Candidatus Microthrix parvicella Bio17-1: one gene and its partner. Each later gene encodes a partner of the first gene's protein in a complex. Links are inferred from orthologs where the notes say so. Each region holds a gene or a part of one and is shown on either strand. Other genes may lie near its edges. The genes, in order: secY and secA.

What was found.
Region 2: the proteins of secY (region 1) and secA are in contact, whole or in part, in a crystal structure (PDB 3DIN), measured with the Thermotoga maritima proteins. The link is inferred for Candidatus Microthrix parvicella Bio17-1 from one-to-one orthologs. Residues at the interface, in WP_004081795.1 of Thermotoga maritima: Glu108, Gly109, Glu110, Glu111, Ala236, Glu237, Arg238, Arg239, Ile240, Thr241, Ile242, Gln243, Tyr244, Ala245, Arg246, Arg247, Val248, Thr249, Gly250, Arg251, Arg252, Val253, Tyr254, Gly256, Ala257, Ser258, Thr259, Tyr260, Leu261, Pro262; in WP_004082002.1 of Thermotoga maritima: Glu261, Ala262, Arg263, Lys300, Ala301, Arg302, Thr303, Ile304, Ile305, Leu323, Tyr324, Asp325, Pro326, Val329, Ser330, Tyr333, Ile336, Lys340, Phe345, Val349, Glu363, Phe364, Tyr374, Ser375, Gly376, Gly377, Glu393, Ile395, Thr482, Ser483.

Annotation. Positions count from the first base shown.
Region 1 is NZ_AMPG01000006.1:12,093-15,377, reverse strand. The notes cover bases 1-2,971. They hold secY (preprotein translocase subunit SecY), read right to left. Parts: upstream 2,170-2,971; coding sequence 832-2,169; downstream 1-831. Other genes in these bases: rpsE (30S ribosomal protein S5), read right to left, coding at 2,854-2,971; rpmD (50S ribosomal protein L30), read right to left, coding at 2,669-2,854; rplO (50S ribosomal protein L15), read right to left, coding at 2,187-2,672; MPARV_RS0117880 (adenylate kinase), read right to left, coding at 188-832. In the rest of the region: more of rpsE, read right to left, coding at 2,972-3,285. UniProt on the Escherichia coli protein: The central subunit of the protein translocation channel SecYEG. Consists of two halves formed by TMs 1-5 and 6-10.
Region 2 is NZ_AMPG01000001.1:481,096-484,664, reverse strand. The notes cover bases 221-3,475. They hold secA (preprotein translocase subunit SecA), read left to right. Parts: upstream 221-533; coding sequence 534-3,275; downstream 3,276-3,475. Other genes in these bases: prfB (peptide chain release factor 2), read left to right, coding at 3,336-3,475; MPARV_RS22040 (ComF family protein), read left to right, coding at 221-520. Also shown: more of MPARV_RS22040, read left to right, coding at 1-220; more of prfB, read left to right, coding at 3,476-3,569. UniProt on the Escherichia coli protein: Required for protein export, interacts with the SecYEG preprotein conducting channel.

The DNA of each region.
Region 1 (3,285 bases):
ACGGACGGGACTCGACCATTGCGGCCGAGTGCGAGGTGTGGGCGGCGGCAACGGCCAGCGCCCCGGGTGGGGTTGGAAACCGGAGAAATGGGCGCATACGGTGCAATACCGTGCTGCGAAGTTCGAAGAGCGCCCGAGCCGACTGACAATCTTATCCCCAACCGGCGGTGAGACAAAACCGAGGTGCTCATGTGGCCTTCCGCCCCTCGACGGCGGAGGCCACGCGCTGTGCGACCTCATCAACATCTCCAACGCCGTCGACGGTCACCAACATGCCGGCGCGGTCATAACGACCGAGCAGCGGTTCGGTCTGTTGGGCGTAAAGCGCCAGGCGGTGCCGAACCGCCTCCTCGGTGTCATCGTCGCGTTGAACCACCGGGCTACCGTCAATCTCGCAGCGGGCCGAATCCGCGGCGGGGTCGCCGACGGTATAAATGTGGCCGGAGGCCTCGCACACTCGGCGCGAGCCGATCCGTTGCACCACGACGTCCTCGGGAACCTCGAGGTTGATGGCCAGGTCCAACGGTGGATCCGCGATCTCATCAAGGTCGGTGGCCTGCTTCGGGGTGCGGGGGAACCCGTCCAGCAACCAACCATTGGCGGCATCATGCTGCGCCAGGCGTTCGGCGACGATGCCGCGCAGCACGTCGTCGGGAATCAGGTCGCCGCGGTCCATGATGGCCTTGGCCGCCAGGCCGATCTCGGATCCTGCGGAGATGGCGGCGCGGAAGATGTCCCCTGTGGAGATGTGGGGCACGTCGAGGTGCAACGCGAGCAGTTTCGACTGCGTGCCCTTACCGGCACCCTGGCGACCAAAGATGACCAACCTCATCAGTGTTTCTCCGGCTTGTCGGAGAGGAAGCCCTCGTAGTTGCGCAACATCAACTGGCCATCGATCTGTTTCATCAGTTCGAGGGCCACACCCACGGCGATCAGGAGCGATGCTCCACCGATCGAGAAGGCAATGCCCGAGTTGGCCTTGCCCACGATCATGATGATGATGATGGTTGGGGCGAGCGCAAGGAACGAGATGAACAGGGCGCCCGGGAAGGTAATCCGGTTGAGCACCTTGGCCAGGTAACGCTCGGTCTGCGGGCCTGGCCTGATGCCGGGGATGAAGCCGCCCTGCTTGCGCAGCTGATCGGCCTGTTGCACCGGGTCGAACGCGATCGACGTGTAGAAGTAGCTGAATGCGAAGATCAACAATCCGAAGATGCCCAGATAGATCGGCGAGGCCGCCGCCACCAGGTTGTCGTTGATCCACTTTCGAATGGCGTTGCCCCAGTCGGTCTGGGGCAGCACGTTCACCAGCAGCACCGGCATCTGCAGGAACGCTGACGCAAAGATGATCGGGATGACGCCCGCCTGGTTGACCTTCAGCGGAATGTAGGTGCTCTGTCCGCCATACATACGACGGCCCACCTGACGCTTCGCAAACTGCACTGGGATCTTACGGGTGCCGTTTTCGATGTAGATGATGAACACCAGCAGGATGGCGGCGACCACGGCAACCAACGCAACCGCAAACCAGCCGTTCGAAGCTCGCAGGCTGGCACCAACCGACGGGAAGCTGGACACCACCGAGCAGAAAATGATCAGCGACATGCCGTTTCCGATGCCGCGCTGAGTGATCAGTTCGCCCATCCACATGAGCAGTGCGGTACCTGCGGTAAACGTCACCACGATGAGGGAGAGCGTGCCCAGGTTGAAGTTGGTCACCAGCGAGATGTTCTCGTTGGTACTCAGCCCGCCGCCACCGTTCTGGAAGAGGTAGACAAAGCCGGTCGACTGCAACACGGCGATGCCGATGGTGACGTAGCGGGTCCACTGCGTGATCTTCCGCTGGCCCACCGCCCCCTGCTGTTGCCATTCCTCCAGCTTGGGGATCACAACGCCCAGGATCTGCAGAATGATCGATGCCGTGATGTACGGCATGATGCCCAACGCAAAGATGGCGAACTGTGTGAGTGCGTTACCCGAGAACAACTGGAGGTAGCTGAGCACACCACCCTGTTCGGCCTGCGCCTTGATTGCCGCCACTGCCGACTGGTCGATGCCCGGCGCCGGGATGTAGGACCCCAGTCGGTACAACGCCAGAATGAACAGCGTGAAAAGCACCTTGTTCCGAAGTTCCGGAATCTTAAAAAGGTTGCGCAGCGACGAAAACACAGGTGCTCCAGTACCGCTTAGCGGTTGGTGTGGGCAGATCCGTGGAAGGCGGGCCGCACGCTGTAGGGCAGGTCGAGGCGCTCAACGCTGCCGCCGGCTGCGATAATCGCCGCCTCGGCGGATGCGGAGAACGCATGCGCCTTCACGGTGACGGCGCGGCTGATCTCGCCACGGCCCAACACCTTCACCAGCGAGCCCTTACCCACCAGCCCGATGCCCAACAGGGTCTCGGGGGTCACCTCGTCCAACCCACACTCTGAGATGGTATCGAGGTTGATGGGCTGATACTCCACCCGGAACGGGTTGTTGAAGCCGCGAAGCTTTGGCAGGCGCTGGAACAGCGGCAACTGGCCGCCCTCGAAGGCGACGGGCACGGTGTTGCGGGCCCGCTGGCCCTTGGTGCCGCGGCCGGCGGTCTTGCCGCCCTTGCCACCGATGCCGCGACCGACCCGCTTGGAGCGGCGCTTGGAACCGGGTGCCGGTTCAAGGTCGTGAATTTTCATGAGTCATCCTCCTCGACGCTGATGAGGTGAGGAACCTTGTTGATCTGGCCCCGGGCGTCCGGGGTGTCTTCCAAGACATTGGACTTTCCGATCCGCCCAAGCCCCAACGCCCTGAGCGAACCACGCTGCTTGGGCTTCGAACCGATGGACGACCGTGTCTGGGTCACTTTGATCTTGGCCATTATCGAACCTCGGTGGGCTCGGCATCGGGGCCCCGCTCGGACTCCTGCCACGCACGCCACAGGGCGGGGGGCATGAACTCCTCGGGGTCGAGGCCGCGGAGGCGGGCCATCTCGTCGGGGCGACGAAGGCTGGTGAGCCCGTTCATGGTCGCCCGGGCCACGTTGATGTAGTTGGGCGAACCGAGCGACTTGCAGAGCACGTCTCCGATGCCCGCCTCTTCCAGAATTGCGCGGGCGGCACCGCCGGCGATGACACCGGTACCTGGTGCAGCGGGCTTCAACATCACCCGACCGGCTCCCAGCTCACCGATGATGGGGTGAACGATGGTCGATCCGGCCATCGGCACCTTGATGAGGGTTCGCTTGGCCTCTTCGGTGCCCTTCTGGATCGCCAGGGGCACCTCTTTGGCCTTGCCGTAGCCAAGCCCGAC
Region 2 (3,569 bases), on another replicon or contig:
TCGGCACCACCGCGATGCGGTTGGTGCCATCGGCGCGGCATTGGCGGTGATGGGCGGCCCGTGGCTGGAGCAGGCAACCATCTGTTGGGTCCCGGCGGCGCCCGCCAATCGAGCTCGCCGAGGATTTGATCAAGGCGAGCTGCTGGCAACGGCCACCGCGCGGGCAGCATCCGACCGACTGGGACAACGAATCCCATCTCGGGCGCTGTTGAGGCGTGAGCCGTCGGACCTCGGAGAATCTGGCCAAACCCCGGGACAAACGGGTCGAACCCGGGTTGAACGCCTGGTTGGACCGGTTCTGCGGCCCACCATGGCGGTGCCTCACCGTGTGGTCGTGATCGATGATGTCACCACCACGGGTACCAGCCTGGAGCGGGCGGCCATGGCGCTGCGTTCCGCCGGTGCCGGTGAGGTCTATGCCCTGTGCGTTGCTGCCACCCCTGTTGGCGCCACGGTCTCGAGGGTTGATGATGCCGATGATGGGGACCGAGCGAGGAGACCTGGGTCACCGCATCGGTAGACTTCTCGACGCTATGGGAATCCTTGACAAAATCCTCCACGCCGGTGAAGGCCGCAAGCTGCGCGCCCTGTCCGACCTCGTCCCTGATATCGGCGCACTCGAGCCGGAGATGGAGGCGTTGTCCGACGACGAACTCGCTGCCACCACCGCCGACTTCCGCAACCGCCTCAACAACGGGGAGCAGCTCGACAACCTGGTGATCGAGTCGTTCGCCGTCGTGCGGGAGACCGCACGCCGGGTGATCGGCCAACGGCACTACGACGTGCAGTTGATGGGTGGCGCAGCCCTGCACTTCGGTTGGATCGCAGAGATGAAGACCGGTGAGGGCAAGACCCTGGTCTCCACCCTGCCGGTGTACCTCAACGGACTGACCGGCAAGGGCGTCCACGTGGTGACGGTCAACGAGTACCTCGCCAAACGCGATGCCGAGTGGATGGGCCAGGTCCACGGCTTTCTCGGCCTCGACATTGGCATGGTGTTGCCGAATCAGAACGACCCGGTGCACAAGCGGGCACAGTATGCCTGCGACATCACCTATGGCACCAACAACGAGTTTGGTTTCGACTATCTGCGCGACAACATGGCGCTGTCCCGTGGCGAGCAGGTGCAGCGGGGGTTCAACTACTGCATCGTGGATGAGGTGGACTCGATCCTCATCGACGAGGCCAGGACGCCGCTGATCATCTCCGGGCAGGTCACCGACGCGGCCAAGCTGTACTACCGCTTCGCAGCGGTGGTGCGCGCGCTGAAGCGCGACGAGGACTACGAGGTGGACGAAGAGAAGCGGCAGGTGTCGCCCCTCGAACCCGGCATCGAAAAGGTGGAGAAGGCGCTGGGCGTCGAGAACCTGTACGACGACCCCACCGCCAACTTTGTGCACCAATTGACCGTGGCGCTGAAGGCCAAGGAGCTGTACCACCGCGATAAGGACTACCTGGTGTCGCAGGGCCAGGTGAAGATCGTCGACGAGTTCACCGGCCGTGTGCTGGAGGGCCGTCGCTGGTCTGAGGGCCTCCACCAGGCGGTCGAAGCCAAGGAGGGGGTGCGCATCAAGGAGGAAAACCAGACCTTGGCCACCGTCACCCTGCAGAACTACTTCCGCATGTACGAAAAGCTGGGCGGCATGACCGGTACTGCGGTCACCGAGGCTGCCGAGTTCATGGGTACCTATGGGCTGCAGGTGGTTCCGATTCCGACCCACAAGCCGCTCGCCCGAGCAGATGAGGGCGACCTGATCTTCAAGGGTGAGGCCGGCAAGTTTTCGGCGGTGGCCGACGACATCGAGGAGCGCATCGCCACCGGGCAGCCGGTGTTGGTGGGCACCGTCTCGGTGGAGAAGTCGGAGGTGCTTTCACGAGAACTTGAAAAGCGGGGCATCGCTCACGAGGTGCTCAACGCCAAGCAGCACACCCGTGAGGCCGAGGTGGTGGCACAGGCCGGCCGGCTCGGCGGGGTGACCGTGGCCACCAACATGGCCGGTCGAGGCGTGGACATCATCCTCGGTGGTAACCCCGAGGGCCTGGCCGAGCGTGATCTGGCAGGGAAGGAACTCGATCCTGACTCGGAGGAGGGCCAGGCCTTCCTGCAGGAGCGTGTCGACCATTGGGCCGCCGAGGTCAAGGCCGAGGGCGACAAGGTGCGTGAGCTGGGTGGCCTGTATGTGCTGGGCACCGAGCGACACGAAAGCCGCCGCATCGACAACCAGCTGCGCGGCCGTTCCGGCCGTCAGGGTGACCCGGGGGAGAGCCGCTTCTACCTGTCGCTCGAGGACGAGCTGATGCGCATCTTCGCCACCGGCGCCATCCAGTTCGTGATGGGTAAGGACTGGCCCGAGGACGTCCCGATCGAGGCCAAAATGGTCTCGAAGGCAATCGAGCGGGCCCAGAACACCGTGGAGACCCGCAACGGTGAGATCCGCAAGAACGTGCTGAAGTACGACGAGGTGATGAACGAACAGCGGAAGGTGATCTACCGCCGCCGTGACCAGGTGCTCGATGGCCTGGATCTCCGCGACGAGGCGCTTGAGGCACTGGCCGACGCCGTCGACACCTCGATCCGCACGTATTGCGTGTCGGAGTTCTCCGAGGAGTGGGACCTGAAGGGTCTGTTGGCTGAGATCGGCACGTTCTGGCCCACAGAGCTGACCGAGGATGCACTCGCGGCGGCCGTTTCCACCGATGAGGTGTACGACCTGTTGATGGGTGAGGCCAACGGGCAGTACCACGCCCGCGAGGAGAGCCTCGGCGAAGACACGATGCGCGATATTGAGCGTCAGGTGATGCTGCGCATCATCGACGCCCGCTGGCGTGACCACCTGCGCGAAATGGATCACTTGGAGGACGGCATCGGCCTGCGCGCCATGGGCCAGCGCGACCCGCTCACCGAGTGGCAGCGTGAGGGCTACGGGATGTTCGAGCAGCTGATCCACACGATTGCTCAAGAGTTCGTCAAGTACCTGATGCACGTCAACGTGGTGCGTGAAGAGCCCACAGAGGCACAGGTCGGCAACATCCAGACGCAGGGACCAAGCGACCCAAGCGACACCTCCGGCACCCCCAAGGTGGCCACGATGGCAAGCGGCGAAGGCGCCAACACTGCTCAGGAACAGGGCGAAGGTGCTGCGCAGGCAGAGCCGGAGCAGGCTCAGCCCGTGGTGAAGAGTGAGTGGGACAAGACACCTCGCAACGGTCCTTGCCCGTGCGGCAGCGGCAAGAAGTTCAAGAAGTGTCACGGGTCGCCCGCAGGCGCCGGCTGATGCCCGGGTTCCACCTCAGTTCAATCGATCAGCACATCGTGGCGGGAGGGTAGAGCCCCCGTGCAGGATCTCACCGACGCGCTTCGGAGACTGGCCGCTGAGCGAGATGAGGCGGCCGAGTATCTGCGCGTCGAAGAACTACGTCGACGCATGCCGCAGTTGGAGGTGGAGCTCGCACGGCCCGACCTGTGGGATGACGCCGAGACGGCCCAGAGCATCCAACGGGAGTTCGCCGAGGCAAGCGACGACCTGAAGCTGTTCGACCGCTTGGACAGCACACTCGACGACCTGATC